DNA from 2 places in the Sanguibacter sp. Leaf3 genome. Region 2 is predicted to be linked to the other one. Evidence: predicted binding sites of a transcription regulator. Region 2 holds the regulator's gene; the other holds the start of a gene.

Region 1 (15,829 bases), on a different contig from region 2:
CAGGGCAACCTAGAGCTCGACGAGACGATGGCCAAGATGCTGCTCGACATGCCGGTGCGGGTGATCGCGAACTTCGCCGGGATGCTCTTCGACCGCGACGGCCTCGCCAGGCTCCTCGACCAGGCGCAGGAGCGCTCGGTCCGCGCCTGACACCCGAGCTCGTCCCCCGGGGCACACGCACCGGGGGACGTGCTGGTGGACGGCTGGGTCAGTCCGCCGAGGCCCACGCTCCCGGGGGACTCGCTGGGTCGGTCTGCCGGGGCACACGCTCCCGGGGGACGTGCTGGTTCGGTCTGCCGGGGCACACGCTCCTGGGGGCGTGCTACGTCAGTCTGCCGGGGCACAGGCTCCCGGGGGACTCGCTGGGTCAGTCACCCGCGCTCCCAGGCCTCTGCGGTTCCACGAGGGGCGGCTCCACGAGGTACAGGGCGAGCGCGTCCTGCATGACGGCGGCCATGTCGACCTGGTCCTCGGAGCCGCGCTCGAGCAGCCACTGGACCTGGAGCCCGTCCATGAGAGCCGTGAGCTGACGGGCGCCCGAGGCCGGGTCGACCGAGGGGCGAAGCGCCCCGGCGGCGCGGAGCGCCTCGAGCTCCCGCGTGAGCAGCGCGATCGTGGTGGTGTACCTGTCGCGGAAGTACCTGTGCGCGGGGTGGTCTGCGGCCGTGGCCTCGGCGGCGAGCGTGGTGAACAGCTCGACGATGCCGGGCCTCTCGGCGTTGCGGCGCACGAGCCTGACGACCGCGTCGAGCAGCGCCGTCCCCGACGCGAGGTCTGCGGCCAGCGCGGAGTCGTCGATCTCGTCCCGGTGCTCGAGGACCGCGGCCAGCAGCACCTCCTTGGTCGGGAAGTGGTGGATCAGGCCGGGGTGCGAGATCCCGACGCGCGACGCGATCTCGCGCAGCGACGCAGACCTGTACCCGACCTCGCCGAACAAGACCATCGCGGCCTCGACGATCTGCACGCGCGTGGCGCGCCCCTTGGCGTACCCCCGCTCGCGGCGCGGCTGTGCAGGTTCTGTCACGGTCTGACCCCATTCCTCGACGGGGCTGCAGTGCCCCCTCCGCGAGCAGGACTCTACAGTCGGACGTCCGACCTGCGATCTCACCTCCCCTGCGGCTCGACCGGCGGCTAGGCTGCCCGTGAGACGACTCCGGCGGTCCGACCGCCCTGAACCTAGGCGGTTGACCATGAGCCACGTTCCTCCTCCCCCACCCGGCGCGGGCGCTCCTGGTCCCGACGACGCCAAGACGCAGAAGCTCGGCGCGCAGCCGGGGTGGGGCGACCAGCAGGGCACGCAGGGCCCCTCGGCGTCCTACGGCCAGCCGGGCCCCGCAGGACAGCCTGGTCAGCAGCCGAGTCAGCCCGGTCAGCCGGGCCAGGCCCAGCAGGGCGAACCCTGGCAGCAGGGCCAGCAGTCTCAGCCCGGTCAGCCGTGGCAGCAGCCCACCCAGCAGTGGGGCCAGCCCGGCGGTCCGCAGCAGCATGGCAGCCCGCAGCAGCCCGCCGGTCCACAGCATGGCCAGCAGCCGGCACAGCAGCCGTGGCAGCAGCAGCCGGGCCAGCAGCCCCAGCAGCCCGGCCAGCAGTGGGGTCAGCCCGGTCAGCAGCCGGGCCAGCAGCAGCCCGCACAGCAGTGGGGTCAGCCTGGCGCACCCGCCCAGCAAGGACCTGGGCAGCACAGCCCCGGGCAGCAAGGCCCGTGGGGTCAGCAGCCCGCGCAGCAGCAGTGGGGCCCGGGCCAGCAGGGCGGCTACCCCGGCCAGCCCGGTCAGCAGAACCCGCAGTGGGGACAGCAGCCCCCGAAGAAGTCGTCGCGCGGCCTCATCATCGGGATCGTCGTCGCGGTGGTCGTGATCGGCCTCGCCGTCGCGGCGTTCTTCCTGTTCTTCTCCGACTCGACGCCCGAGGCCCTCGAGCCCGACGTGTCGTCGAGCACGAGCGCGTCGGTCAGCCAGCTCGTCGTCGGCAACTGCCTCGAAGACGTCTCGGGCAGCGGGTCCGTCGGCGAGGTCGACGTGGTGCCCTGCTCCGACGACCACGGCGCTCAGGTGGTCGGGAGCACGACCTTCACCGACGGTGACTTCCCCGGCCAGGACACGCTCGTCACCCAGACGACGGCGATCTGCTCCCCCGACCTCGTGACGAGCGGCGACGTCCCGGCCGACGACCTCAGCCTCGTCGTGTGGACCCCGAGCGAAGACTCGTGGGCTGACGACGACCGCACAGGTCTGTGCATCGCCGTCGTCGAGGGCGGGCTCTCCGGCAGCCTCCTCGACTGACCCCGCACCACCTCCAGCCGCCCGAGACCGGACGCGCGAGCACAGCAGCACAGCAGCCGCACCGGATGACCGGTGCGGCTGCTGTCGTCTGGCTGGCCCCGCTCCTCGCAGAGCGCTCTCGCAGGAACGCTCTGAGCGAGGCACTCCCGACGGAGCGCTCGTGGTGAGGCGCTCCTGCCGGAGCGCTCCTAGCGGAGCACCTCGACCACCAGGTTCCCCGCGCCGCCCTCGGGCGACTCGGGACGGTCGACGAGGATCCTGTCGCCGTCGGCGATCTCACCCGCGAGGAGCGTCCGTGCGAGCCTGTCGCCGATCTCCCGCTGCACGAGGCGGCGCAGCGGCCGCGCTCCGTAGGCGGGGTCGAAGCCCTCGATCGCGAGCCACTCCCGCGCAGCGTCCGTGACGACCAGCGTGATCCGCCGGTCGACCAGGCGCGCCGCCAGGGCCTCGACCTGGATGTCCACGATCTGCCCGAGCTCGTCGAGGTCGAGCGGGTCGAAGAGCACCACGTCGTCGAGCCTGTTGAGGAACTCCGGCTTGAAGGCGCTCTGCACGGCGGCCATGACCGACGCCCGCTTAGCCCCGTCGTCGAGCAGCGGGTCGACGAGGTACTGCGACCCGAGGTTCGACGTCATCACGAGGATCACGTTGCGGAAGTCCACGGTCCGGCCCTGACCGTCGGTGAGCCGCCCGTCGTCGAGCACCTGGAGCAAGATGTCGAAGACCTCGGGGTGGGCCTTCTCGACCTCGTCGAGGAGCACGACCGAGTACGGACGACGCCGCACGGCCTCGGTCAGCTGACCGCCCTCTTCGTAGCCGACGTAGCCCGGGGGTGCCCCGACGAGGCGCGCGACGGTGTGCTTCTCCGAGTACTCGGACATGTCGATGCGGACCATCGCCCGGGCGTCGTCGAAGAGGAAGTCGGCGAGAGCCTTGGCGAGCTCGGTCTTGCCGACACCCGTCGGGCCGAGGAACATGAACGACCCCGTCGGGCGGTCGGGGTCGGAGACCCCTGCCCGCGCGCGGCGCACAGCGTCGGAGACCGTCGCGACAGCCGCCTTCTGGCCGATGAGCCGCTGCCCGAGGACCTCCTCCATGGACAAGAGCTTCTGGCTCTCGCCCTGGAGCATGCGTCCGGCGGGGATGCCCGTCCAGGCGGAGACCACCTCGGCGATCTCGTCGGCGTCGACCTTGTCCCCGACGAGCGGGGCAGGGCGGTCGACGGTCTCCTCGGCGTGCTCGGCCTTCTCGGCCTCGGCGAGCTCGCGCTCGAGCTGGGGGATGTCGCCGTAGCGCAGCCGCGACGCGGTCTCGAGGTCGGCCTCGCGCTCGGCCTTCTCGGCCTGGGCGTCGAGCTGGGCGAGCCTCTCACGGAGCTCACCGACCCTGTTGAAGCCGCCCTTCTCAGCAGCCCAGCGGGCCGTGAGCGAGGCGAGCTCTTCCTTGCGGTCGGCGAGGGTCGCGCGCAGCACCGACAGACGCTGGCGGGAGGCCTCGTCGTCGGACTTCTCCAGGGCGAGCTCTTCCATCTCGAGGCGTGTCACGGCGCGCTGGAGCACGTCGATCTCGACCGGGGACGAGTCCATCTCCATACGCAGGCGCGCGGCGGCCTCGTCGACGAGGTCGATCGCCTTGTCGGGGAGCTGGCGACCGGTGATGTACCTGTCGGACAGCGCCGCGGCAGCCACGAGCGCGGCGTCGGAGATGGTCACGCGGTGGTGAGCCTCGTAGCGGGACTTGAGCCCGCGCAGGATCGCCACGGTGTCCTCGACCGTCGGCTCGCCGACGAACACCTGCTGGAAGCGGCGCTCGAGGGCGGGGTCCTTCTCGACGTGCTCGCGGTACTCGTCGAGCGTGGTCGCACCGACGAGGCGCAGCTCACCGCGGGCGAGCATGGGCTTGAGCATGTTGCCCGCGTCCATCGCACCCTCGGAGCCACCCCCGGCACCGACGACGGTGTGCAGCTCGTCGATGAAGGTGACGACCTCGCCGTCGGAGCCCTTGATCTCCTCGAGGACAGCCTTGAGGCGCTCTTCGAACTCACCGCGGTACTTGGCACCGGCGACCATCGCCGCGAGGTCGAGCGAGATGAGCCGCTTGCCCTTGAGCGAGTCGGGGACGTCGCCCGCGACGATGCGCTGGGCGAGCCCTTCGACGACCGCGGTCTTGCCGACGCCGGGCTCACCGATGAGCACAGGGTTGTTCTTGGTGCGGCGCGAGAGCACCTGGACCACGCGACGGATCTCGGAGTCGCGGCCGATGACAGGGTCGAGCCGGCCGTCGCGTGCGGCCTCGGTGAGGTCGACGCCGTACTTCTCGAGCGAGTCGTAGGTGCCCTCGGGGTTGGGGCTGGTGACCCGGCGTCCACCGCGGACCACGGGGATCGCTGCGGCGAGCGCCTCACGCGTGGCTCCGGCGCGCTGGAGGATGTCGGCGGCCGGCGAGGGCGCGGCGGCGAGACCGAGCAGCAGGTGCTCGGTCGAGATGTACTCGTCCTGCAGCTCGGCGGCCTCGGTGCGGGCGCGCTGGAGCACGGCGGACATGGCGCCCGAGAGCGTGGGCTCGGCGACCGAGGACCCCGAGAGGGTCGGCAGGGCGACGAGGGCCCGGCGGGCGGCGGCGCCGACGGCCTGGGCGTCCACGCCCGCCTGGGCGAGGAGGCCGGGGGTCGTGCCGGTCTGCTGGGCGAGCAGCGCGTCGAGCAGGTGGACAGGCTCGACCTGCGGGTTGCTGGCAGCCCCTGCGGACTGCACGGCGTTGCCGAGCGCGTCGCGGGAGAGGGTCGTGAGGTTGAGGTCCATGCAAGTCCTCCAAGGTCAGGGAACGGGTCTGTAGACGACAACGCCGCGAAAGTTGAGCGTATTCCACTCAACTCTGCTCCGCCACTGCCGGGAGCAGCTCCAGAACCCTCGAGCGGGTGAACCCGTCGTCCACAGCCCCTCTGCGCTGGGGAGAAGTCCCCGGAAGCCTCAGATCGTGGGGCAGAGAGGCACTCGGCATGCCAGAGTTGGCACCAGTCGAGATCCTCACCCGTCGTCACCCCCCGGTGCGCGACCTGTCCCAAGGAGCCCACCGGCCATGAAACGTCTCACAGCCCTAGCCGCAGGCGCGGTCCTCGCCGTCACACTGACCGGCTGCATGCGTGTGCAGACCGAGATCGTCCTCAACGACGACGACACCATGAACATCCAGATGCTCATGGCCGTCGAGGACGCCACGATCGAGCAGCTCGGCATGTCGGCCGACGACTTCCTCGAGCAGATGGAGACCGAGGCCGGCGACGACCTCATCATGCCGGGCATGGAGAGCGAGGCCTACAAGCAGGACGGCTACACCGGCTACCTCTACACGACCGAGGACGCGCCGCTCGCCGACTTCTCGGACGACGTGCTCTCCTTCACGCGCGAGGGCGACGAGTACGTGGTGACCGGGTCGCTCGACAACGCGGACATGGGCTTCACCGAGGACGACGTCGCGAACTTCGAGAGCCTGGGCATGGGCGAGCCCGACATCACCTTCTCGGTCGAGTTCCCGGGCGAGGTCACCGACTCCAACGGCGTCATCGACGGCAACACGGTCACCTGGACCTACGTCCTCGGCGAGACCCTCGACTTCGACGCGCGCGGCTCGGCCGGCGGCTCCGGCTCGGTCGTCGACCCGTCCGACGACGCCACGGACGACGCGACGGACCCCAGCACCGAGTCCACGCCCGACAGCTCGGACTCCGCGAGCGACGAGCCCGAGGCCGACAGCTCCAGCTCCGACGACGAGGGTGTCAGCTGGCTCCTCTGGGTGGGCATCGGCGTGGGCGTCCTCGCCCTCGCAGGGCTCGCCACGTGGCTGATCCTCCGCAACCGCAAGGGTGGCGGCCAGGGTGGCCCCGGCGGACCCGGTGCGTACGCCGCAGCAGGCGCTCCCGCCTGGGGCCAGCAGCAGGGCCAGCCCGGCCAGCAGCAGTGGGGCCAGCAGCCGCAGCAGCCCGGTCAGCAGGGTCAGCAGTGGGGCCAGCCCCAGCAGCCCGGTCAGCCTGGTCAGCAGCAGTGGGGCCAGCCCGGTCAGGGCCAGCAGCAGCCTGGCCAGCCCGGCCAGCAGTGGGGCCAGCCGGACCAGCAGCAGGGTCAGCAGGGTCAGCAGGGTCAGCCCGGACAGCAGCAGTGGGGTCAGCCCGGACAGGGTCAGCCCCAGCAGCCCGGTCAGCAGCAGTGGGGACAGCAGACGGGCCAGCCTGGCCAGGACCAGACCGGCCAGCAGTGGGGCCAGCCTGGGAAGCCTGGCGAGGAGCCTCCGGCACCCGGGCAGCAGCCCTGGCGCTGACGGCCGCGGTCGCTGACTGCCACCGCAGGCTGACAGCCACGGCCGGCTGACGGCTACAGTCGGCTGACAGCCGCACACAGACGCAGCACCCCCGACGGCGTGCGGCTCCCCTCGACCGAGGGCGAGCCGCACGCCGTCTCTCGTCGACGGAGATGACCCCATGACCGCAGACCTCACCTCGGACAGCCGCTGGGAACCCGACATGCTCGGCGGCTCCTGGCTCGCCCGGACCCTCCGGCTGCGCCCCGACGAGGAGGGCGAGGTGGTCGCCACGCTCGTCGCCGACGGCGCGCGACCGCGGACAGAGCGGGCGGTCCTCTACGTCCACGGCTACGTCGACTACTTCTTCCAGACGCACATGGCCGACGTCCTGGCCGATCACGGGTACACCTTCTACGCTCTCGACCTGCGTCGCTACGGACGCTCGCTGCGTCCGCACCAGACGCCCAACTACGTGACGCGGCTGTCCGACTACGCCGAAGAGCTCGACACCGCGGCACGGATCGTCCGCGACGAGCTCGGCCACGAGGAGCTGGTGGTCCTCGGGCACTCCACGGGCGGGCTCGTGACAGCCCTCTGGGCCGACGCCCGCACGCGCGCAGGTGCGGAGTCGGCGACGAGCACGGGCACGAGCACGACCTCAGCCTCAGCCGTCCAGATCGACGCCCTGGTCCTCAACTCCCCCTGGCTCGACCTCAACGAGCCGTGGTTCTCGCGCGTGGTGGCCACACGGCTGATCGACATGCTCGCTCCGCTCGCCCCGCGCACCCCCGTCGGCGGGCTGGGTCCGCACTACGGCCGGGCGCTGCACAAGGACACCGGCGGCGAGTGGGACTACGACCTCACGCTCAAGCCGCACGAGGGCTTCCCGGCCCGGGCCGGCTGGTTGCGGGCCGTCCGCCGCGGCCACGCGCAGGTGGCCCGGGGGCTCGACATCCGCTGCCCGGTGCTCGTGCTGACGCCGGACGCCTCGGGCGACCCGAAGCGCTGGCACGACGCGATCCTCACGACCGACAGCGTGCTGGACGTGCAGCAGACCGCACGGCTCGCCCCGGGCCTCGGGCGTGACGTCACGCTGGTCACCGTCCCGGGCGCTGCCCACGACCTCAGCCTCTCGCCCGAGCCTGCGCGCAGCCGGTTCTTCGATGAGGTCACCGCCTGGTTGTCCTCGAAGGGCCTCTGACGACCGCTGCTCAGGCCGGGGGTGCCTCGACGTCCCGCTTGTCCTTGCGGGCGGGGTTGTCGAGGCCGTGGTCGTCTTCGCAGCGGACGGGCTTCTCCGGGGCGCGGAAGTGGTCTTCGGTGAGCTCGTCGACGACCAGCAGGTCGTTGCGGACCTTGCCTGTGCGGTAGCCCGCCCGGCCGACCATGTGCGCCGCGACGGGGGCCGTGAGCAGCTGGAACACGATGATGAGCACGAGCATGCCGAGCACCTGCATGTTGCGCACGCGCAGCGCCTCGCCGGTGAGCAGCAGGATCAGCCCGAGGACCTGCGGCTTGGTGCCCGCGTGCATGCGGGCGAGGAGGTCGGGGAACCTCAGCACACCGACCCCGGCCGCGAGGGCGAGGAAGGAACCGGCGATGAGGCAGAAGCCTGCTGCGACGTCGGCGAGGGTCGTCCAGCTCATCGCTCCTCCTTCGGTCCGGTGATGTCTTGCACGGCCTTGGCCGCCTGCGGGATCGAGCCGATGGTCGTGGTGTGCTCGGACCCCTTCGGGTCCTTCGGCTCGATGAGGTCGCGCGGCTCGTCGAGGATCGGGTGGTCCGCGTCGGCCTCGACCCGTGCGGCCTCCTCCTGCGCGATCTCCTCGAGGGTCCGCACACGTCCTTCGCCCTCGGGCTCGACGGCGGCGAAGCGCGCGATGGTCACCGAGCCGACGAAGCCGACGAGCGAGAGGACGATGAGGATCGGCAGGGTGTCGAGCCGCCCGGAGAGGGCCGACTCGAGCACGATCCCTCCGACGAGGGTCGTGACGAACACGTCGAGGGCGACCGTGCGGTCGAGCATGCTCGGTCCGCGCTCGGCACGGATCAGCGCGAGGATCGCGGCTGTCACGAGCATGACACCGCAGATGATGGCGACGACGGTCATGAGGAGGCCTCCGTGGTCGAGCTGGTCTGTGCGGACCGCTCGGCGTCGAGCGCCGCCTGGCCGCGTCGGGTCGTGGCGACACCCGCGCGCGCGAGCTCGTCGTCGGAGGCGAGGGCACGCATGACCCGGGCCTCGAGCTCGAGCGTGTGCTCGCGGACCTTGTCCGCGCCACCGTAGGACTCGATGTCGAGGACGTGCAGGTACAGCATGCCGGTGTTGCGGTGCGCCTCGATGACCAGCGAGCCGGGGACCAGCGAGCTGATCTCCGCCACGAGGGTCAGGTAGAGGTCGGAGGAGCTGCGCAGCTTGACACCGACGACCGCCCCGCGCGGGACCTTCCCGAACCTGAAGGCGTAGAGGCTGACCTCGACCGACGCCACGACGAGCTCCCACAGGAAGCGCAGCAGCAGGACGAGGATGCCGAGCGGCCGGACACGGCCGTGGAAGTCGATGGTCGGCAGCGGCATGAGGACCGTGACGAGCAGCGCGATCCCGAGACCGGCCAAGACGTTGCCCCAGCTGAGCGTGCCCCAGAGCATCACCCAGACGACGGCGAGCCACAGGACCGTGGGCCACTGCTCGGCGATCTTGCGGCGCCTGCGGTGGATCGTCATGAGTCGCCTCCGTCCGTGGTCTCGCTCGAGTCGTCGGCCGGCGTCCCGCTCGGGGACGGGACCGGGGTGTTGTCGATGCCGGGGTTGGGCACCGAGTCTGTCGAGTCCCCCTCGCCGCGGCCGTCAGGGCCGAGGACGGCGTCGATGTACTGGCTGGTGTCCTGCATGGTCGCGGCGGCGCGGTCGGAATAGCTGTAGAGCGGACCGGCGACCACCGTGAGCAGGAGCCCCACACCGACGAGGGCGGCCGTCGGGCCGACCATCGAACCGGGCAGGGTCGCGTCGGGCAGCGGCTCGGGCGGTGTCTGCCAGAAGGCCTTGTTCCACGCCTTGACGATCGCGTAGAGGGTGAGCAGCGACGTGACGACGCTGCCGACCACGAGCGTGTAGGCGAGGGTGGTGCCCTGCGCGACACCGGCCTCGAGCAGCCCGACCTTGCCGAGGAACCCGGAGAGCGGCGGGATCCCCGCGAGGTTCATCGCCGGGATGAAGAAGAGGATCGCGAGGCCCGGCGCGATCTTCGCGAGACCGCCCAGCCTGTCGAGCGAGGTGGACCCGCCTCGGCGCTCGACGAGACCGACGACGAGGAACAGCGTCGTCTGCACGGTGATGTGGTGGGCGACGTAGAAGATCGACGCCCCGAGACCGGCCTGGCTGGCCAGCGCGATGCCGAAGAGCATGTACCCGATGTGGCTGACGAGCGTGAAGGACAGCAGTCGTTTGATGTCGCTCTGCGCCACGGCGCCGAGGATCCCGATGACCATCGTCGCCAGGGCGAGCCACATGAGCAGCGTGTCGAGGCGACCGTCGGTGAACAGCAGCGTCTGGGTGCGCATGATCGCGTAGACGCCCACCTTGGTGAGCAACCCGGCGAAGACCGCGGTGACGGGTGCGGGGGCCGTCGGGTAGGAGTCGGGCAGCCACGCGGACAGCGGGAAGATGGCCGCCTTGATCCCGAAGGCGAGCAGCAGCAGCAGCTGCAGCACGAGGGCCACCCCGGGGTCGATCTCGGGCAGGCGCTGCGCGAGCTGGGCCAGGTTGACCGTGCCCGTCGCGGCGTAGACGAGCGCGATCGCCACGAGGAAGATGATCGACGACAGCAGCGCGACGATCACGTAGATCGACCCGGCGCGGATGCGCTCGCCGGTCCCGCCGAGGGTCAGCAGCACGTAGCTGGCGGCCAGCAGGATCTCGAAGCCGACGTAGAGGTTGAAGAGGTCGCCCGCGAGGAAGGCGTTCGAGACGCCGGCCGCCAGGACCAGGTACGTCGGGTGGTAGATGGAGACCGGGGCGGCCTCGTCCCCGTCGGTGATGCCCTGCCCGAGGGAGTAGAGCAGGACGCACAGCATCACGGTGCTCGACACCGTGAGCATGAGCGAGGAGAGCCTGTCGGCGACGAGGTCGATGCCGACCGGCGCCGCCCAGCCGCCGATGTCGACGACCACGGGACCGGAGTCGGCGAGGAACAGCAGCCCCACCCCGACGGCGACCATGAGCGAGAGGGCGAGCACGGAGATGACCCGCTGCGCGCGGGGGTGCCTGTAGAGCGCGAGCGTCAGACCGGCCGCGAACAGGGGCATGACGACGGGGAGCGGCACGAGCCAGGTGTACTCACTCATGGTGTGCCCCTCTCGGTCTCGTCGCGTGCCTCAGCGGCCTGTTCATCGGCACTCTCGCTGTCTTCCTCGGAGTCGGTGTCGTTGTAGGTCGGGGCGTTCTTGGCGGCGATCCGGACGATGCGCTTGTCCTCGAGGTCGTCCTGCACCTCGTCGTGGCCGTGCAGCTGCCACGAGCGGTACGCCATGGCCAGCACGAAGGCCGTGAGGGCGAGGGTGATGACGATCGCGGTGAGGACCATCGCCTGCGGGAGCGGGTCGCTCATGTCGGCGGGGTCGGTGTCACCGATGATCGGTGCTCCCCCGGCGCGGCCACCGGCCACCAGGAACAGCAGGTTCGCACCGTTGCCGATGAGGATGAACCCGATGAGCACACGGGTGAGGCTGCGCTCGAGGAGCAGGTAGACCCCTGTCGTGAACAGCACGCCGATCGCGAGGACGAGGAGCAGGTTGGGGCTGGTGTCGATGAGGTCCATCAGATCCTCTCCTCGTGCTCGTTGGGACCGCGGGTCTCTGAGCCGTCTCCGGCCGAGCGGGTGACACCGCGCTCGTCGCGGACCCGGTCGGCCGCGCTCTCACGGGTGTGCTCCACGACGCTCGTGCCGGTCCCGACCGAGATGGCCTCGGCCGAGCTCTGCGCGGCGGGCATGGCCAGGTCGATCTGCCGGTCGATCTCGGCTCCCAGGGACCGCAGGACGTCGAGGATGAGACCGATGACCACGAGGAACACCCCGAGGTCGAAGAACAGGGCTGTGACGAGCTTGACGTGCCCGAAGAGCGGCAGCGTGAACTCGACGATCTCGCTCTGCAGCACCCCGCCGCCGAAGATCAGCGAACCGAGGCCGACCCCTGCCGAGAGGAACAGACCGAGGCCGAGCAGCAGACCGGGCTGGACCGGGAGGGCCTCGCCGAGCTCGTAGCGACCGCCGGCGAGGTACCTCACGACGAGCGCGATGCCGACGACGATCCCTGCCGCGAAGCCTCCACCCGGGGCGTTGTGCCCGGCGAAGAGCAGGTAGACCGCGTAGACGATCATCGAGTGGAACAGCAGGCGCGTGACGACCTCGAAGATCACCGAGCGCCGCACCGGCGCGAGGGTCTTGCCTGCCGGCAGCCACACCCGCTGGCGCATGGACTGCGCAGGCGCGGCGGGGGCACCCTTGGCGGGCATGAGGGCGGCGACCTGCGGGCTGGCCTCGGCCTCGGTCTGCGCGGCCCACACCCTGTAGGCGTTGGCGGTGTCTGTCGTGACGTTCTGCGCCCGGAAGATCTCGCCGCCGCGGCGGCTGAGGAACACGAGCGAGGCGACACCCGTCGCCGCCACCAGCAGGACCGAGATCTCGCCCATGGTGTCCCACGCACGGATGTCGACCAGGGTGACGTTGACGATGTTCTTGCCACCGCCGAACTCGTAGGCCTCGTCGGGGAACTTGGTCGAGACGGCCTCGTGGATGCGCGCGCCGGGCACGACGAGCGCGAAGCCCATGACGACGAGCCCGACAGCCACGGCGATGCCGAGGCGGACCCAGCGCGTGATGGCGAGCGGACGGTCGGAGAAGTACGCGGGCAGGCGTCGCAGCACGAGCACCATGACCACGAGGGTGACGGTCTCGACGAGCACCTGCGTGAGCGCGAGGTCCGGCGCGCCGTGCAGCATGAAGAGGAAGGCGACCGAGTAGCCGGCAAAACCGGCGAGCAGCACGGCCTTGAGGCGGCGCCTGGAGCGCGCGGCGAGGATCGACGAGACCACGATGACGAGCACGGGCGCGAGCTGCGCGGCGCTGTCCCAGATCCGTGTCTCGGCAGGCCAGGCGTTCTGCGTGAGCAGCACACCACCCGGTCCGACGACCAGCACGATGAGGATCGCGCCGAGGTAGAAGGGCAGCGAACCGCGCTGGGTCATCGCGGTGACGTCCGCGGCGAGGTCGTCGAGGGCGCGCATCGAGCGGCGGTACGCCTTGTCGGCCTCGAGGGTGCGGGGCATCGCGGCCTGGAACCACTCGACCTGGCGGCGACCCCAGAACATCAGCGCACCGACGCCGAGGATCGCGGCCGTCAGCCCGAAGGCCGGGGTGACGCCTGCCCAGAGGACCAGGTGACCGGCCTCGCCCGTCGGATACGTCTGGGCGTGGGGCTCGAGCAGGTGCTCACCGAAGGTCGGGTTGAGCGCGGTGACCAGACCCAGGACCGCGAGGGTCAGGGCGGGCAGCACGAGCAGGAGGGACTGGCGCTTGATGCTCGCGGGGTCGACCGGCGCGGTCTCGACGGGGTGGCCCTCCGCGTTGACGGGGACGATCGGGATGGCCGGTGCGGACTTCTTGGTCGCGAAGGCTCCCCAGAAGAAGCGCAGGCCGTAGGCGACGGTGAGCATCGAGCCGATCACGACGGCCGCGATGACGAGGATGCCGAGCCACGGCAGCCCCAGCGGCGCCTCGTCGTGCACGAGGGCCTCGAGGGCCGCCTCCTTGGCGACGTAGCCGGCGAAGGGCGGCAGGCCGATCATCGAGGCTGTCGCGAGACCGCCCGCGAGGGCCGTCAGCGGCATGGCTCGGCCGACGCCGGACAGGCGCCGCAGGTCACGGGTGCCCGTCGCGGCGTCGACGATCCCGACGGTGAGGAACAGCGTCGCCTTGAACATGGCGTGGGCGCCGATCATCGCGAGACCGGCGAGCGCGGCGGCGCGCGAGCCGATGCCGACCATGAGGACGATGAGCCCGAGCTGGCTCACGGTGCCGTAGGCGAGGACGAGCTTGAGGTCGTTCTGCCGCAGCGCGCGGTAACCACCGAGCAGCAGCGTGCCGCAGCCGAGCACGACGACGATGACGACCCACACGGTGAGGTGGGAGTACGCCGGCGCGAAGCGCGCGACGAGGTACACACCGGCCTTGACCATCGCTGCGGCGTGCAGGTAGGCGGAGACGGGTGTCGGGGCGGCCATGGCTGCGGGCAGCCAGAAGTGCGTGGGGATGAGGGCTGCCTTCGACGCCGCACCGACGAGCAGGCAGACGACTGCGGCGGTGACCGCTGTGCCCTCGGGCGGGTCGGCGAGCAGGCCCGAGAGGCTGTACCCGGTCGAGGCGCTGTTCCCGAGGATCACGATGCCGACCAGCATCGCGAGCCCACCTGCGGTCGTGACGATGATCGCCTGCATCGCGGCCCGACGGCTCGCCTTGCGGTCGTGGTAATGACCGATGAGCAGGTACGAGAAGACTGTCGTGAGCTCCCAGAACATGAAGAGCAGGAGCATGTCGTCGGCGGTGACGAGACCGACCATCGCACCGGCGAAGGCCGTGAGGACCCCGCCGAACTTGCGCAGGCCCGAGGCCGAGGCGGCGAAGTACGCCGAGCAGTAGACGAGCACCAGCGCACCCACACCGCCGACGAGCAGCAGCATGAGCCAGCCGAGGGTGTCGAGGCGGAACGACAGCTCGACGCCGAGCGCGGGGATCCACTGCACGACCTCGGTCGGGTGGTCGCCGTCCATGACGCGGCTGGTCTGGGTGAGCGCGTAGACAGCGGCCGACGCGGGGGCGAGCGCCATGACGAGGAAGGCCCGGCGGCCCAGCCAGGAGACCAGTGCGGGCGCGGCAAGTGCCATGACGACGTGGGCAACGAGCAAGAGCAGCACGTCCGCTCCGTCCTGTTGTGGGCGGGTGGTCGGTCGGCCCCACGACGCGGGCAGGGCTCGATGGCCAGCGCGCACCCAGGGCAAGGTGGAGTTGTGGGGATCAGTTTACCAAGGCATGGCCTCGAACCGAGCCACCCGTGGCTCCGGTGGACTCCATTCTGGGGTACACAGGGGCTCTGCGCCCGGGCTGGGCGCGGCACCTCGGCGCAGGCCCACCGCGAGACGAGACGAACGCCACGCCGCGGCCCTGAGGACAAGGCGCAGATCTCGACCAGAAGGCGCAGCGGTGCGGACGTTCTCGGGCTAGATGCCCCTCAGACGTCGTCGGGTTCGACGAGGAACTCGTCCTGGTCGACGATCTCGCCGCCGACGGCGACGTGGACCGCCCGGGTGAGGGCTGCGACCACCCCGGCCGCACGGGTCCTGGACACCCTGTGCTCGAAGGACGGGAGCTCGCGCTGCCAGTCCACGAGGTCGTCGGGGGTCCAGCGCACCTGGTAGGCGATCGCACCGTCGACGGCCCACTCGAGGCCGCGCAGGACGAGCGGGAGCTGCTCGACTCCGCTGACCTCGACCGAGACGAGCCCGTCGTCGCCCAGGTCGACCTCGACGGCGTAGGCGGACAGCGTCCGCGGGCCTGTCAGGGCAGCGATGTCTGCGTCTTCGGCGCGGGCGTGCAGGGCCGCGAGCTGCTCGGGCGTGAGTGGTCCGTCAGGCTCGACCGGGACCGTGCCGGCCGTCTGCGGCGGCCCCTGCCAGGGCGTGCCTGTGCTCGCGAGGCGGGCGCTGCCGTCGGCCTGGGCGCACACCGCGAGGGCCGCGTCGGGCGAGAGCCACACGTCGGAGTACACGGTGAGGTCGACCGAGACCGCAGGGTCGGGCACGACGAAGCGGGGCTCCGTGGCACCGAGGTCGAAGCGGACCGCGCCGCAGAGCCGCCGCGCGACCGCGACCAGCCAGGACGCGACCCGGGCCTCTTCACGGATCGGGAAGGCCTCGGAGTAGACGCGCGCCAGGCCGTCCCTGTCGCCGCCGCCCTGGAAGGGTGCAGCACCGCGCTCCCGCGGGCACAGCACCTCGTAGACCATGCCGACAGGTCCGTCGAAGCCGAGTGCCGTACCGTCGTCGCTCGCCGGGGCGTAGGGCCCGGAGATGGTCGTGTGCCGTGAGGTGCGCAGCGTCCCGGGCACGAGCCTGTCGTGCACCTCGCTGCCCCTGCTCCCGCGGCCGGCCTTCGTCTGGACCACCTCGGGCGGTGTCTCCCACCGGGTCGCGGGGAACCT
Region 2 (15,829 bases):
GTGTAGACCTGCTCGCGGCCGTAGGGGAAGTGCGCGTCTTCGCCGTCCTTCTGCGGTCCGCCGCCCGGGAAGTGCTTGGTGGTGCACGCGACCGACTCGGCGGTCAGCTCTCCGCCGGGGCCCTGGAAACCGTCGAGGTACGCGGCGGTGAAGTCGCTGACGAGCTGGGACGTCTCGCCGAAGGTGTTGAGCTGGCGGGCCCAGCGAGGCTCCGTCGCGAGGTCGACGCAGGGGTGCAGCGCAGCGCGGATACCCACGGACAGGTACTCCTGGCGGGCGGCGTCGGCGAACTGGCGGACGAGCTCGGCGTCGCCGATCGCCGCGAGGCCGAGGGAGTCGGGCCACTGCGAGAAGAACCCGGCTGCGAAGGACGCCCCGGTGTTCTCGTGGAAGGCGTGCCGCGGGTCGGTCGAGACCGTCACGGGGATGCCGAGGCGGGTCTGCTCGGCGAGGGCCTGCAGGTTGTTGTGCCAGCGGGCCGCGAGGCGCCCCTCGGGCAGCACGTGCACGTTGAAGTGGTTGAGCAGCTTCTCCTGGACGACCACCGTCGTCGGGGACTTGCTGATCGCACCGGTCTGCTCGACGAGGGAGCCGTCCGGGCTGGTCTCGATGACCGTCTGGAACATCAGACCGGCCTTCTCCTCGAGCGTCATGCGACCGAGGAGGTCGTCGACCCGGGCCTCGACGGGCTCGCGCGGGTCCTCGAAGGGCGCCATGACGCCGTCCTTGTCGAGGTCGCGGAAGACCGTCCCGTCGGGGGCGGTCAGGGTGGTCAGGGGAGTGGGCACGTCAGGTCCTTCGGTCCGAGGGGTCGCCGGGGCCGCAGTGGGAGCGGAGACGGCGCGGAGGTCTGATGTAAGCGTATACATGTCCGGCTTGCGGTGGTGCCGCGAGTATCGCGGCGACGAGCGACCGCCAGATCGGTCCTGGAGGTGGGTCAGTCCGCGCGGCGCCGGAGGGCGGCCCACGCAGCCAGGGCCGCGATGGCGCCCCCGACCGGCATGAGGACGATGAAGGCTCCGGGTGGAAGGCCAGGGACTGTCAGTCCGGCGACCATCCCGAGTACCGCACCGACGACACCGGCCAGCCCGACCCACCCCGACCTGTCCGTGGTCTCGCGCTGCTTCCCGGGGTCCGAGAGGTCGGTGATCGCCCGACGGAGGTGCCCGTCGCCCATCGTGAAGAGGACGTCCACGTCGCCGGGGTGCAGCGCCTCGAGAGACCGCCAGAGACGGCTCTCCTGCAGCGTCAGCCCAGGTATCCGGACGTGACGCGCCCACCTGTCCTTGACCACCAGCGCCGGGCCGATGCTCGCAGTCAGGAGCGCCCCAGCCGCCGCTTGGTCGCCGCGGACCAGGGCGACCACGGCTCCGCTCGCGAGGAGCACGGCGGCGAGCACCACACAGGTGACGACAGCAGCTCGCTGGCGCGCCGCGCCGGGAGGGCGGAGGCGCGCGGCCATCTCGTCGAGAGCGGGGTCAGGGGCGACCCGGGCGACGGTGCGGAGCAGCAGCCGTGCCCCGGCGTCGTCACCCTGCTCGGCCAGCGCGTTCGCGGCCCACAGGGTGGGCCACGGGTCCCACGGGGAGCATGACGCGAGGTGCCGTCCGACCGCCACCCCCACGGCCGAGTCGAGGACGGAGGCGTCGCCGTCGCGGTCTCGCCCGAGCATGAGGGCGATCACCTCACCGACGTCGCCCGGTCGCTGCGCGAAGCCTCGTGTGTCCATGAGATGTCTGTCGGCACGGACGACCCCACCCATGAGCCTCCCGTCAGGGACACTTGGAGCAGCAACCATCGTCAACATGAGGAGTCCGTCATGCCCCAGGGAACCGTCCGCTGGTTCGACGCCGAGCGAGGGTTCGGCTTCCTAGCCCTCGACGACGCCGAGGACCTGTTCGTGCACGCGTCTGAGATCGTCGGCAACGACGACGGGACGCAGTCGCTCCGCGAGGGGCAGTCCGTCGAGTTCGAGATCGGCGAGGGCGACCGTGGCCCGCAGGCCCGCAGCGTCAAGATCACCGGCGACGTCGCCGTCGACGCGGCCCTGGGTCAGCTCGGCACCGTCACCTGGTACGAGCCGGCCAAGGGCTACGGCTTCGTCACGCCCGACGGCGGAGGCGCCGAGATCTTCGCGCACAGCTCCGCCATCGTCGGCGGGGGTGTGATCGCCGAGGGGCAGCGGGTCGCGTTCCTCGTCGTCGAGGGCGAGAAGGGGCCGCAGGCGGACCACCTCCTGCCGCTCGGCGCCCAGGCCGCCAGCGTGCAGGCTGCGGGCCCCAGCGGCGCTGACGGCGCCGACGGCACCGTGAGCTGGTACGACGCGGGCAAGGGCTTCGGCTTCGTCACCCCCGGCTCCGGCGAGCCGGACGCCTTCGTCCACGCCCGGTCCCTCACCGGAGGTGCCACCGAGCTGGTCGAGGGCGAGCGCGTGAGCTTCACCGTCGTCCCCGGCGACCGTGGTCCGCAGGCCCAGGACGTCCGGGTCGTGGGCGGGACCGGCCGAGGTGCGCGCAGCGCCCCGGGCCGCGACTCGTCACGGCGTCCGGAGGCGTCTCGCACCCCGGCGCGCGGCGGCGAGGGTGTCGTGGCGCGCTATGACGCGGACCGCGGGTTCGGCTTCATCACGCCAGACTCCGGCGGCCCCGACCTCTTCGTGCACGTCTCGGTCGTGCGGGATGGCCAGGAGCTGTACGAGGGCGACCGGGTCCGCTTCCAGGTTCGGCAGAGCGACCGCGGGCCGCAGGCGGACCGGGTCGACCTGGCCTGAGCGAGGCCTGGCGTCCTGACGCTGTCAAACCGCGACGCCCGGGCGCGGGGGTGTCCCGCCGTGCCTGGGCTCGACGACATCCCGCGTGTAGGTGCTCGCGGGACCTGTCGGACGCGCGGTCCTGTGCCTTGCAGGTTCGCAGTAGCGTCCCGGTGCTCGATTCTCACCAGGGTGACTGATTCTTCAGCGGTCACTCCGTCAGGCGTTGGCGATCCCTGCTTCGATAGCGCGCGGGTCCACGTCGTATCCGGTGGATCGCTCGCCGGACCAATTGAGCCCGCCAGGAGCTCATGGTTGGCAAGACCCGGCAGCCAATGCTGGGGGGAACGTGTCGAGCGGGATCTCCTGGACCGCGAACTCGGTGGAGAGCGAGAGCGCGGGCGGGCTGAGAGGCGTTAGAGGAGCGGCATGTACCGTGCAGCGGCCGCGAGAACCTTGATGCAGTCCTGACACCGGAGGTGCTTTTCATCAAGTCGCTCGTGGGCGGCCGTGAGCAGCCCGGTCGTTTCATTCCACAGGTTGGGGGTGTTTTGCAGGCCATGATGCTGGAGGTGGAGCAGGACGGTCTGCGCGATCACACCAGCCGTCGCACGTGGTGGGACGACGATGTCGTAGCGGCCGATCACCTCGAGCGGTTCTTCTCGAATCCGTATGACCTCATGAGCGAGTCCGCTGTCGATTATGTGCCACGTCTTGCGTTCGTCCGACGCTTCTCGACCCCTGTGCCAGTAGGCGCCGTCATACTCGATCCCGAGTCGCGGACCGTACCCGGTCGTGAAGAGCATGTCGAGCCACATCCTGCGGTCGCGTGGAACGGGAACGTCGCGCTCGCCCCGACCGAGGATGAAGCCCAGTAGCGTGAACACCTCGGTCTCCAGCTTCGAGGCGCGCGCGTCGTCCTTCGCGCACCGTGGGCATCCGTTCCCGGAGATGAACCTGCCGCGAGGTGAGCTTCCGTGCCAGTGTTGACCCATGTCGGCACAGTAGGCGGAGCCACTGACGCTCACACTGGCCGTCGGGTTTGTGCGCCCCGAACCACGGCGGCCGGTGCGACGAAGTTCGCTGACCTGCCCGGTGGCGGGGTACAGATTCTTCGTCGATGAGCCGCGTATCTTGCAAGTGACGCTCGGCGTCGTTAGCCTTACGAAAGTACACCGATGTGTACGGCAGGCACGATTGGCGTGGCAAGGAGAAAGCGCAGGAGAGATTGTGGACTTTGAGGAAGCGATCAACGAGCGCAGGGTAGTTAGTTTCACCTATGGAGGTCACCTTCGTGTTGTAAAGCCTGGTGCTCTTGGGTACCACGTGACAACGCGCAAGCTGCTTCTGCGCGGCTACCAGATCGACGGGACCAGCAGTAGTCGCACACCGCCGTTTTGGAGCCTGTTCGAGGTGCGCCTCCTCAGCGGCCCGGTGTACACGGGGGACACCTTCGACGACGAGCCCCCGGACTACCGGTTGGGAGACAAGCACCTCGGCGAGATCATCGCGGAACTCTAGGTTCACGCCTCCGCATGGTCTCTTGCCCGAACGTCCGCGCATACGCCCGGCGCCGCACCGCCGAAGGCTGCACCAACCGCAAGATCGGACGCTGCTTCAAGCGGTACATCGTGCGCCAGCTCTACCGCCAAATGTGGGCGCTCGCGGATTGCCGCGAGCAATAGAAGTGTCACTATCGGGAACTCAACTCTTAATTGGTGACGCGAAGATCAGGGCGCTGTGGAGGCCGTTCGCACTGCGCTTCGTGACGAGTCCAGGTCGACGGTCGCCGGGGAAGCGTCAGTCGACCGGCTCAGTCATCGTGAGGGGCTCGGCCTTCTCACGCTGGCTATGCGCCGCGAGTTGGGACCTGGCATGACGGCAGGCGATCCGCCGGATACTTCGACGAGGCCGCGGGCGGGGTTGTAAGCAAACATCCTTCTAAGGCTGGCGGCCCAACTCCACGCCGCCGCAAGGACTCCGGGTTCGGAGCGAGGCGGTTATGCCATATCCTCCGGAGCATCCACGTCTGGCTTGACCGCCTCGAGCCATTCGAAGGCGCGCTCAACTGCGGCCGGGTCGGTCTGGAGTGTCTGGAGACTGATCCGAATCACGCTGTAAAGTTGGTCGACCCAAGCCTGTGCCAGCTCTACGCTTCCACCTGCGTTCAGCGACAGGCTGGGAATGAGGTGTCCGCCGTGCAGGACGTTCAGGCATCGCTCCATGGCGTTCATCTCGACCGACCACCACTCGGAGTGGGCGACTCCGCTCGACATTGAGTACGTCTGTCGGTAGTAGTCGAGCAGACCGCACTCCTCGGCCATCGTCCTGATCGACTTGCCGTTCGCGAAGGAGTCGCGAGTATCCACCACGCGGTAGTCGATCGGGTCTTCGCTCCCACCCAGGCGCCCCAGCTTCTCGACCGCTGTCACGAAGTCGGGATTCCTCGCTTCGGGCGGGATCTCGTCCATGATCTTGGCATACAGCTTCGCCTTGCCCGCTCCGTATTCTTGGAACGTTTTGTAGATCGACGGGTCCTGCTTTGCCATCCATTGCAGGTAGATGCGGACCTCGACGATGGTCCTGGTCACGTGCGAGCCGTGCTCCGAGCACCACAGGTCCGGCGCACCAAGAGCCGCAACGACCTGGCGCCCTGCGCTTGCGACCAGCCCTGAGTGCACCTCCTGGAACTCGCGCTCGTAGAGACGAGCCGGCGCCGTCTCCAGTGCCTCGACATAGCTGCTAACCAGGTCCATCGCCAACTGACGCAGGTGGGCGCCCCCCTTTGGCATCGGCGTGAGTGGTGCCTCGTCGTCGTATGTCTCTGCGCCCACTGGCACGATTCCCTCTTCCGATCCTGCGTCGTCTAGGTCTAGGTCGCGACGTCGCGCACAACGTGTCGTCATCGAGTTTGCGCCCCAAAAGACGCGCGCCCACTGGGCCGCGTCATCAAAACGTCGTTCGTCTTCGAAATTAAGCATCGCCTTATGGGCGCCCCACATCGCGCGAACCGCGGTATCAGCTGACTTGCGAGTCGTCGGATCGTACGGGTATGGCTGCAGCAGCTCGATCGTCTCCGAGCTTGACCGGAACGTCCCTGCCTGTACGGCGCTCCACACGTGTAGGCACTTGATCACCGACTCCCGGTGGTCGTCATTGAGTAGATCGAAGAGCGCGCGACCGACAAGGTCAACATCTGCCTGACTGGGCGGTTTGGGTCCACCCTCCACCAGCCAAGGTGCCGGGCGAAACGGGTAGGAGCACAATGCGCTCATCACTGCGTCCGAGAGCAGCCCGTACTCGGACGCCCGTGCTCGGATGCGCTCCACAGCCCCTGGCACCGAGCCCGCGAGTCGATCAAGGCTCGTCAGTCGCCCGTCGAGCCCGTCTGCGACGACGCGCGGCTCAGCGGCACCCCGGAGGTCGTCCTGGACGATCTTCTGCCAGTGGATGAACCTGGTAAACGACGACGTGCCCAACTCCGCCATTACGAGTGCTGGCCAGAGAAGGTCCGGGAGGTCGTCCCGAACCCAGTCCCCCAGCACCAGGAGATCTGTCGCGACAAGCGGTGGTTTGTAGACGCGCCCCTTACGGACGTGACCAGCGAGCGGGCCGTCCTTCTGGTTCGGGTAAGGAAACGCCATGTCCCACACGGTAGTGGCCCCAGCCGACAGAGCGATACGGCCGTGCCGGGCGGATTCCACCCGTCGGCCCCGATTGCCGAGGTGTGGGACTGGGGGCTGATGCACGAGTAGATGTCGGTCTGACGTGGCCTACTGCGGGCTGTTACCTGTTCGTGCAGCAGACCCAACCGCGCCACCCGCAGCGCGACCCCACACCGCCCGCATTGTCGGCGCACCAGCGCAGCGTGGGAATACGATCGAGCCCTCCAAGGTTGAGCCAAGCAGACTCAAGTTTGACCCCGACGGCTTGCTCTCCGATCCGGCCGGGTGCAGACTTGAGTGGAACAGACTCAATCAGCTCGTCGGACGGGCGACGCAGGTGCACCAGCACCGCGACCCGGCCGCCGCTCGGAAGGAAGGCATCACCCATGGCACGTGCAGTCGGCATCGACCTCGGTACCACCAACTCCGTCGTCTCCGTCCTCGAAGGTGGCGAGCCCACCGTCATCGCGAACGCCGAGGGCGCTCGCACCACCCCCTCCGTCGTCGCGTTCTCCAAGACCGGCGAGGTCCTCGTCGGCGAGATCGCCAAGCGTCAGGCCGTCACCAACGTCGACCGCACCATCGCGTCGGTCAAGCGCCACATGGGCACCGACTGGTCGGTCGAGATCGACGACAAGAAGTACTCGGCGCAGGAGCTCTCCGCGCGCATCCTCGGCAAGCTCAAGCGTGACGCCGAGGAGTACCTGGGCGAGCCGGTGACCGACGCTGTCATCACCGTCCCCGCGTACTTCAACGACGCCGAGCGCCAGGCGACCAAGGACGCCGGCCAGATCGCAGGCCTCAACGTCCTGCGCATCGTCAACGAGCCCACCGCCGCTGCTCTCGCCTACGGGCTCGAGAAGGGCAAGGAGGACGAGCTCATCCTCGTCTTCGACCTCGGTGGTGGAACCTTCGACGTCTCCCTCCTCGAGGTGGGCAAGGACGAGGACGAGTTCTCGACCATCCAGGTCCGCGCGACCTCTGGTGACAACCGCCTCGGTGGTGACGACTGGGACAGCCGGATCGTCGAGCACCTCATCAAGGAGGTCAAGAACTCCTCGGGTGTCGACCTGTCCAAGGACAAGATCGCCCTCCAGCGTCTGCGCGAGGCTGCTGAGCAGGCCAAGAAGGAGCTCTCCTCGGCTACCAGCACCAACATCTCGATGCAGTACCTCTCGATGAGCGAGAACGGCCCCATCCACCTGGACTCCAAGCTCACGCGTGCGCAGTTCCAGCAGATGACCCAGGACCTCCTCGACCGGACGAAGGCACCGTTCCACGCCGTCATCCGCGACGCAGGCGTCTCCATCAGCGACATCGACCACATCGTCCTCGTCGGCGGCTCGACCCGCATGCCCGCGGTGACGGACGTCGTCAAGGAGCTCACCGGTGGCAAGGAGCCCAACAAGGGCGTCAACCCGGACGAGGTCGTCGCCGTCGGTGCTGCCCTCCAGGCCGGTGTCATCAAGGGTGAGCGCAAGGACATCCTGCTCATCGACGTGACCCCGCTGTCTCTCGGCATCGAGACCAAGGGCGGCGTGATGACCAAGCTCATCGAGCGCAACACGGCCATCCCGACCAAGCGCTCCGAGATCTTCTCGACCGCCGAGGACAACCAGCCCTCCGTCCTCATCCAGGTGTTCCAGGGTGAGCGCGAGTTCGCCCGCGACAACAAGCCGCTGGGCACCTTCGAGCTCACGGGCATCGCTCCCGCGCCGCGCGGCGTGCCGCAGGTCGAGGTCGCCTTCGACATCGACGCCAACGGCATCGTCCACGTGTCCGCCAAGGACCGCGGCACGAACAAGGAGCAGTCGATGACGATCACCGGTGGCTCCGCGCTGCCGAAGGAAGACATCGACCGCATGGTCCGCGAGGCCGAGGAGCACGCAGCCGAGGACAAGGCGCGCCGCGAGGAGGCCGAGACCCGCAACCAGGCCGAGTCCTTCGCGTACTCGACGGAGAAGCTCCTCAAGGAGAACGAGGACAAGCTCCCCGAAGAGGTCCGCACCGAGGTCCAGGCTGCTGTCGACGAGGTGAAGACGGCGCTCGAGGGCACCGACATCGCCGAGATCAAGGCCAAGCAGGAGAACCTCAACACCGTGGCCCAGAAGATCGGCGAGGCGCTGTACGCCCAGCAGGCCGAGGCTCCTGAGGGCGCTCCGGCCGACGCCGACGCGTCGTCGACCTCCTCTGACGAGGACGTCGTGGACGCCGAGATCGTCGACGACGAGGACGACAAGAAGTGACCAGCCACGAGGGCACGGGCGCCGAGAACACGCCCGAAGGCAACGACCCCCTGGAAGGTCTCGACTTCGAGCCCTCCGCCGAGGCCTTCGACGTCGACGCAGCACCCGCACCCGCGGCCGAGCTCACGGAGCTCGAGAAGGCGCAGGCCGAGTCGGCCGACCGCCTCTCGGACCTCCAGCGGCTCAACGCGGAGTACGTGAACTTCTCCAAGCGCGCCAAGCGCGAGCAGGAGGCGGCACGTGCACGGGGCATAGAGGAGCTGCTCGTCGGGCTGCTCCCCGTCCTCGACGACGTCTCGCGGGCCCGCCAGGCGGGAGACCTCACAGGTCCCTTCGAGTCGATCGCGGACAAGCTCGTCGCGACGCTCACCCGCTTCGGTGTCGAGCAGTACGGGGAGGTGGGGGAGGAGTTCGACCCCGCCGTCCACGAGGCGCTCATGCACCAGACCTCGCCCGACGCGCAGACCACCACGGTCCAGCACGTCGTCGAGGTCGGGTACCGCATCGGCGACCGCGTCGTGCGAGCCGCACGCGTGGCCGTCGTCGGCCCCGAGGCCTGACGCACCGCTGATCCCGGGTCTGGTCGCCACAGCGACCAGACCCGGGATCCGGCCGTGGCCCGCCGACCGCGGGCACGGCTCGCCGGCCCACGCCGGCCCACATCTTTCAGACAGCATTCACGAGTGAGCACACAGGCGTCGCTCACGTCACGAGGAGAGGAGACGCCTTGACCGGTCAGGACTGGATCGAGAAAGACTTCTACGCCGCGCTCGGCGTCTCGAAGGACGCCGACGACGCGTCCATCAAGAAGGCGTACCGCAAGCTGGCGCGCCAGCACCACCCGGACCAGAACTCCGGCGACCCGAAGGCCGAGACGAAGTTCAAGGAGATCGGCGAGGCGTACTCCGTGCTCTCCGACCCCGAGCAGCGTCAGCAGTACGACGCCGTGCGCGCCATGGCCGGCGGCGGAGCCAGGTTCTCTGCAGGCTCGGGCGGCCGTGGCTCGGCAGGCTTCGAAGACGTCTTCGGTGGCATGTTCGGCGGAGGTGGCGGCGGTCGCCAGCAGTACTCGACCGGCGGTGGCGGCATGCCCGACGGCTTCGACGACATCCTCAGCTCGATGTTCGGCGGCGGTGGCGCGCAGGGCGGTTTCCGCCCCCAGACGCGGGCCCAGGCCGGCCAGGACCTCACGACGGCTGCGACCCTGCCCTTCCGTGAGGCCGTCGAGGGCTGCACGGTGACGCTCTCCGTCGACGGGCGCCAGATGACCGCGCGCATCCCGGCAGGGGTCCGCGACGGCCAGAAGATCCGCCTGCGCGGCAAGGGCCGTCCGGGCACCGGCGGAGGACCTGCCGGCGACCTCGTGGTCGCCGTGACCGTGACCCCGCACCCGGTGTTCAGCATCGACGGGCACAACCTGCGGATCACCGTACCGATCACCTTCCCCGAGGCCGCGCTCGGCACCCAGCTCGAGGTCCCGACCCTCGACGGCTCGACCGTCAAGGTCAAGGTGGCCGAGGGCACCCCGTCCGGGCGCGTGCTGCGCGTCAAGGGCCGTGGCGTCAAGACCGCGAAGCAGACGGGCGACCTGCTGGTCACCGTCCAGGTCGCGGTCCCGCAGAAGCTCTCCAAGGCGGCCCGCGAGGCGGTCGAGGCCTTCGCCGCCGCCACGGGTGGTGAGAACGTCCGGGAAGACCTCCTGGCCCGAGCGAAGGAGTAGACGATGGCGCACCGTGGGACGAGCGACCCGGCGCCCCGGGACGACGAGCCTCTCTTCGTCATCTCCCGGGCCGCCGAGCTCGCCGGCATGCACCCGCAGACCCTGCGGCAGTACGACAGGCTCGGCATCGTCTCGCCCCGGCGCTCGCCCGGGCGCGGTCGCCGGTACTCCCGGCGCGACATCCACCAGCTCGTCGAGGTCCAACGCCTCAGCCAGGACGAGGGGATCAACCTCGCCGGCATCAAGCGCATCCTCGACCTCGAGACGCAGGTCCGCGAGCTCGAGCACCGCGTCGAGCTGCTGGCGGCCGCCGCAGACCCGGGCTCGCGCATCTTCACGGCTGCGTCCTCAGGTGACGTCGTCGCCGTCCGCGGCGGACGCCGGTTGCGCAGGGTCGGCTGGCGACGCGGCACCGAGACCGTCGTCGATGCCGACGACCGCGCTGCCCTCGTCCTCTGGCGCCCCCAGCGCTGACGCCGCGGTGGCGTCGCCGAAGCGCTGGGCGTGGCGGTGACCCGGAGCGCTGATCGCGCCCCCGCACGTCTCCGCGGCGGCGCAGGCGCGGCGAGCTCTGCGAGATCGTGAGTCTGGAGCGAGATCGATCCTTCTCCGGCCCGATCTCGCTCCGAAGTCACGATCTCGACGGTCGCCCACCGCGGGCTGGCAAGGGTCAAGGGTCAGGGGGTCGGGCTGTTGGCCAGTGCTTTCGGGACGGCGTCGTCGGGTGGGCCGAGGAGCGGCTGTCGGTCGGTGACCAGGTCGACGACGGTCTTCATGGCGGCGAGCTGGTCGCGCACGGTGGTCTTGGCCCAGGTCGTCCGTCGAGACTTGACCGAGGTGTCGCCGACCCCGACAGCCTCGATCCCCACAGAGCGGCAGGTCGTCACCGCGCGGGCGAGGTGGAAGCTCTGCGTGACGACGGTGAGCTCACGCACCCCGTAGACCTCGTCGGCGCGCACGCACGAGTCGTAGGTGTCGAATCCTGCCGGGTCCTGGACGATCGCCGTCTCGGGGACGCCCTGCTCGACGAGATACCGGCTCATCGCGGCGGGCTCGTCGTGGTGGTCGGGGCGTCCGTCCCCGGTGACGAGGAGGACCTCGACAGAGCCTGCCGCGTAGAGCTCCGCGGCGAGGTCGAGACGCGCCCGCAAGAACTGCGACGGGGTGCCGTCCTCGTACACCCGGGCCCCGAAGACGAGTGCCACAGGCGTCGCGGGGACGTCGTCGGCCGTGTACATGTGGTCAGCGGCTCGGGCCTGCACGAACACCACGGGCCCGGCCAGGGCGAGGACCGCCAGACCGGCGACGACGCCGAGGCAGACTCGTGCCCGTCGGCTCCGGAGGATCCCGACGACACCACCGGACGAGGGGCGTGGAGGTCGGGGAGATGCCATGCCTCCATCGTAGGTGCGAGGTCCCGGTGCAGGTCCCGGTGCAGGTCGCGAGGGGGTCTGGGCTGTGCGGGGGAGGTGCGCAGATCTCGTGCGCGGACGTCGTCCGGACGCGGTCCGAGCCTGCCCCGGTCAACCACCAGGTCAGGCCGTTTAAGCAACAACAATGTGCGCTATTCACGTGAGAAATAGCGCCGGGTAAGTAAGTCCTTGCTTGCTATACAGCATTTCTCGAGCGGTCTACGGTGGTCGAGAAAGCACGTCAGAACCCCCGCGTGCCACCGAGAGCATCGTCATCACAGCTGGAGGAATCATGAGTGCACTTCTCGATCTGCCCCACGTCAGCGAGTGTTCCGTCGCGTCGTGCGGATACAACCACGACGGCTGCCACGCCGGTGCCGTGACCGTCGCCGGCCACGCCGGTGCCGCCGAGTGCGTCACCTTCATCCCGCTGAGCGCCAAGGGCGGCCTCGACAAGGTCGTCGGCCAGGTCGGTGCCTGCCAGCGCTCCGAGTGCGTGCACAACGTCGCGCTCGAGTGCTCGGCCTCCTCGATCCGCATCGGTGCGGGCGCCTCGACGGACGACCTCGCCGACTGCCTCACCTACGCAGCACGCTGACCTCACCGAGGTCCTCGAACCTGCGCAGTCTCACGACGAGCGCACCTGCTGGGACCCGCAGCGCGCCAGCGTCCTGAACCTCTCGCCGGGCTCGGACGCGTCGGCCCCCACCCGCGCGCAGCGACACAGCACCGACAGCCGGTCCACCTCTGGTGGGCCGGCTGTCTGCGTCTGGGAGCCGGTCGCGAGGGATGGACGGCCTAGGGGTGACCTGAGTGCGGCTATACCTCTGGGGACAGCCTCACCCCGCCTGGCGGACCTGGACGACCGAGACGTCCGGGGACGGCTCGAACCTGTACCCCGCCCCGCGGACGGTGAGGATCTCGACCTGCAGGCCGAGCTTGTCGCGCAGCCGCCGGACGTGGACGTCGATCGTGCGTGACCCCGGCTCGGTCGCGCGGGACTGCCAGACCGAGGCGAACAGCTCGCTGCGCGGCACCACGCGTCCCGCGGAGGTGACGAGATAGGCGAGCAGCTCGAACTCCTTGTAGGTCAGCCGCTGCTCGACCCCGTGCACCGAGACCCGACGCGAGGGCAGGTCGATCGACAGCCGCGGTGCCGTGACGGCAGGCTGCACCGCGTCGTACCCCGCTGCGGCAGGCTGCACCGCGTCGGACCCGGCTGCGGACGCCGGCGCCCTGTCCTGCACCGCAGGTGTGCGCTCGACGAGCTGGAGGTGGGCGAGCCTGTCGCGGAGCGCACCGAGCTCTCCTGTCCGCCCGCCGCCCCTGCCTCCGGACGTCTGACCGAGCGAGAGTGCCGTGAAGGTCTCGGCCGTGGGCAACAGCTCGCGGGCGAGCTCGCCGAGTGCCTCGGCCAGCTCGACGATCTCTGCCGTGCGCTGGTCGCGCCCGTCCGGGGCGACCCCGACCCACAGGACGAAGCCCTGCTGCGGTCGTGGTGCCCCGGTGTCGCCTCGAGTGATGCCCTGCGCGGTGGACGTCGATGTGTTGGTACGTGTGACTGAGGGTGCTGCGAGGTCTGCGGTCGCCGTCATGGCTGTCTCCGGGTGTGCGGGTCCTGCACCTGTGGCAGGAAGGATCGGTCCTGGGCTCGGGGAGAGGTCAGGACCGACAGCACGCACGGCCGCACGCGGGGACGACGACCAGCACCTGCGAGGTGGGGTCGACTGTCGGGCGTGGGCTGGTCACCCGCGCAGAGTCTCAGACCGCACGGCGATCGACCAGGCCCACTCCCAGAAGTCTCACCTGGCGGACACCGTGGCAGTCGGAAGATAGCGACGGGCCGCACCCCCGTGAGGGTGCGGCCCGTCGTCGTGTGCTGGGACCGGGACGGTCAGTCGACCACGCCGTACAGGCGGTCGCCCGCGTCGCCGAGGCCCGGGATGATGTAGGCGTTCTCGTCGAGACGCTCGTCGACGGCTGCGACGACCACCTTGACGTCTCCGCGGTCTCCGACGGCCTTCTCGAGGATCTCGAGGCCCTCGGGTGCGGCCAGCAGGCACACGGCCGTGACGTCGCGCGCCCCGCGGTCGAAGAGGAAGTCGATCGCGGCGACGAGCGTGCCGCCGGTCGCGAGCATCGGGTCGAGGAGGAAGCACTGACGGCCGGTGAGGTCGTCCGGGAGGCGGTTCGCGTAGGTGACGGCCTCGAGGGTCTCCTCGTTGCGCTGCATCCCCAGGAACCCGACCTCGGCTGTCGGGAGCAGGCGGGTCATGCCGTCGAGCATGCCCAGCCCGGCGCGCAGGATCGGGACGACGAGGGGACGCGGGTCCGCGATCCTCGTGCCGACGGTCTCTGCGACGGGGGTGCTGATCGTGTGGGGCTCGGTGGCGACCTCGCGGGTGGCCTCGTAGGCCAGCAGCGTGACGAGCTCGTCGACGAGGAGGCGGAACGTCGGGGACGCCGTCTCCTTGTTACGGAGGACGGTGAGTTTGTGGGCCACCAGAGGGTGGTCGGCGACGTGCAAGCGCATGGTGACAACCTACAGCGTCGCCCGACCGGCTGCGTGCGACCTCGGACCCGGAGCGGCTCGGCGTCGGCCTGTCGCGCTCGTGGTGCCCGGGCCGAGCCCCGGTAGGCTCGCCGCCATGACCTCCCGCACGCCGTCTCGCTCGGTGCCACGCCCTGAGCTGGACCGGCTGATGGGCCTGGCGATCGACGAGGCCCGCCTGGCCCTGCGCACGGGGGACGTCCCCGTCGGAGCCGTGGTCGTCGGGCCGGACGGGCAGGTCGTGGGCCGCGGGCACAACGCCCGCGAGGCGACGGGTGACCCGACCGCTCACGCCGAGGTGCTCGCGCTGCGTGACGCGGCGCAGACCCTCGGCGAGTGGCGGCTCGCCGGTTGCACCCTCGTCGTGACGCTCGAGCCCTGCGCGATGTGCGCCGGCGCGACGATGCTGGCCCGCGTGCCCAGGCTCGTGCTCGGGGCGTGGGACGAGAAGGCCGGCGCCACGGGTTCGGTGTGGGACCTGGTCCGCGACCGTCGCAGCACGCACAGGGTCGAGGTGCTCGGCGGTGTCCGCGAGGAGGAGTGCGCAGCGCTGCTGCTCGACTTCTTCGCAGGGCACCGGCGCGACGACGCCTGGGACGTCGGCGGAGACTAGCCGGGCAGCGCCTGTCGACCAGGGCACGTCGAGCAGCCTTGGTCGTGGAACGCGAGACGGGGCCTAGTCGAGCAGCGCCTCGGCGAGCGCCTCGAGGGTCTGGGTCGCACCGGCGTCGATGGTGAGCGTCGCGAGAGGGTCGCCGCGGGTCTCGCCGCGGTTGACGATCACCACAGGCGTGCCTGCCTTCGCGGCGTGCTTGACGAACCTCAGGCCCGAGTGGACCGTCAGGGACGAGCCCGCGACCAGCAGCACGTCGGCCTCGTCGACGATCTCGAAGGCTCGTGCGACCCGCGCCTTGGGCACCATCTCGCCGAAGTACACGATGTCGGGCTTGAGGGTGCCGCCGCAGACCTCGCAGGCGACGGGGCGGAAGTGCGCCGTGGTCTCGATCACGGCGTCGGCGTCGGGTGCGATCTCGATGTCCGCGACGTCGCCGATCGACTCGACGAAGCCGGGGTTCGCCGCCTCGAGGCGCTCCGCGAGAGACTCGCGGGACACGACGTGCCCGCAGTCGAGGCAGACCACCCTGTCGAAGCTGCCGTGCAGGTCGACGACAGTCGTCGACCCGGCGACGACGTGCAGGGTGTCCACGTTCTGCGTGATGATCCCGGTGAGCAGGCCTGCCTGCTCCAGACGGGTGAGCGCCCGGTGCCCGGCGTTGGGGCTGGTGCGCTCGACGTGCCGCCACCCGACGTGGTTGCGGGCCCAGTAGTGGCGCCGGAACGACTCGTCGCCGATGAACTGCTGGTACGTCATCGGGTTGCGCGGGGGCGAGTCCGGGCCGCGGTAGTCGGGGATGCCGGAGTCGGTCGAGACCCCGGCCCCTGTCAGCACGGCGACCCGTCGGCCACGGACCAGGTCGACGAGCGC

What was found. The regulator HspR, encoded in region 2, represses chaperone genes until heat shock. The targets are predictions, from matches to a motif close to AAGTTGAGTCNNNNNGACTCAACTT.
Region 1: the regulator HspR is predicted to act here: its motif matches at 5,133-5,157, upstream of clpB (ATP-dependent chaperone ClpB).

Annotation. Positions count from the first base shown of each region.
Region 1 covers NZ_LMRH01000001.1:199,827-215,655, reverse strand. Annotated here, with positions in the region: gene ASG53_RS00975 (glycoside hydrolase family 3 C-terminal domain-containing protein) at 1-150, shown strand, start outside; gene ASG53_RS00970 (TetR/AcrR family transcriptional regulator) at 368-1,024, opposite strand; gene ASG53_RS00965 (hypothetical protein) at 1,191-2,282, shown strand; gene clpB (ATP-dependent chaperone ClpB) at 2,471-5,083, opposite strand; gene ASG53_RS20025 (LppM family (lipo)protein) at 5,361-6,596, shown strand; gene ASG53_RS00950 (alpha/beta hydrolase) at 6,757-7,779, shown strand; gene mnhG (monovalent cation/H(+) antiporter subunit G) at 7,790-8,224, opposite strand; gene ASG53_RS19260 (monovalent cation/H+ antiporter complex subunit F) at 8,221-8,688, opposite strand; gene ASG53_RS00935 (Na+/H+ antiporter subunit E) at 8,685-9,302, opposite strand; gene ASG53_RS00930 (Na+/H+ antiporter subunit D) at 9,299-10,921, opposite strand; gene ASG53_RS00925 (Na(+)/H(+) antiporter subunit C) at 10,918-11,394, opposite strand; gene ASG53_RS00920 (Na+/H+ antiporter subunit A) at 11,394-14,546, opposite strand; gene ASG53_RS00915 (hypothetical protein) at 14,861-15,829, opposite strand, start outside.
Region 2 covers NZ_LMRH01000003.1:603,718-619,546, forward strand. Annotated here, with positions in the region: gene ASG53_RS16065 (glycoside hydrolase family 3 protein) at 1-788, opposite strand, end outside; gene ASG53_RS16070 (hypothetical protein) at 938-1,729, opposite strand; gene ASG53_RS20635 (cold-shock protein) at 1,820-2,770, shown strand; gene ASG53_RS16080 (hypothetical protein) at 3,166-3,636, opposite strand; gene ASG53_RS16085 (hypothetical protein) at 3,980-4,270, shown strand; gene ASG53_RS16090 (DUF5677 domain-containing protein) at 4,750-6,393, opposite strand; gene dnaK (molecular chaperone DnaK) at 6,801-8,660, shown strand; gene ASG53_RS16100 (nucleotide exchange factor GrpE) at 8,657-9,220, shown strand; gene ASG53_RS16105 (DnaJ C-terminal domain-containing protein) at 9,388-10,380, shown strand; gene ASG53_RS16110 (heat shock protein transcriptional repressor HspR) at 10,384-10,854, shown strand; gene ASG53_RS16115 (SanA/YdcF family protein) at 11,058-11,774, opposite strand; gene ASG53_RS16120 (DUF1540 domain-containing protein) at 12,085-12,390, shown strand; gene ASG53_RS16125 (winged helix-turn-helix domain-containing protein) at 12,632-13,387, opposite strand; gene upp (uracil phosphoribosyltransferase) at 13,687-14,325, opposite strand; gene ASG53_RS16135 (nucleoside deaminase) at 14,495-14,956, shown strand; gene ASG53_RS16140 (NAD-dependent protein deacetylase) at 15,020-15,829, opposite strand, start outside.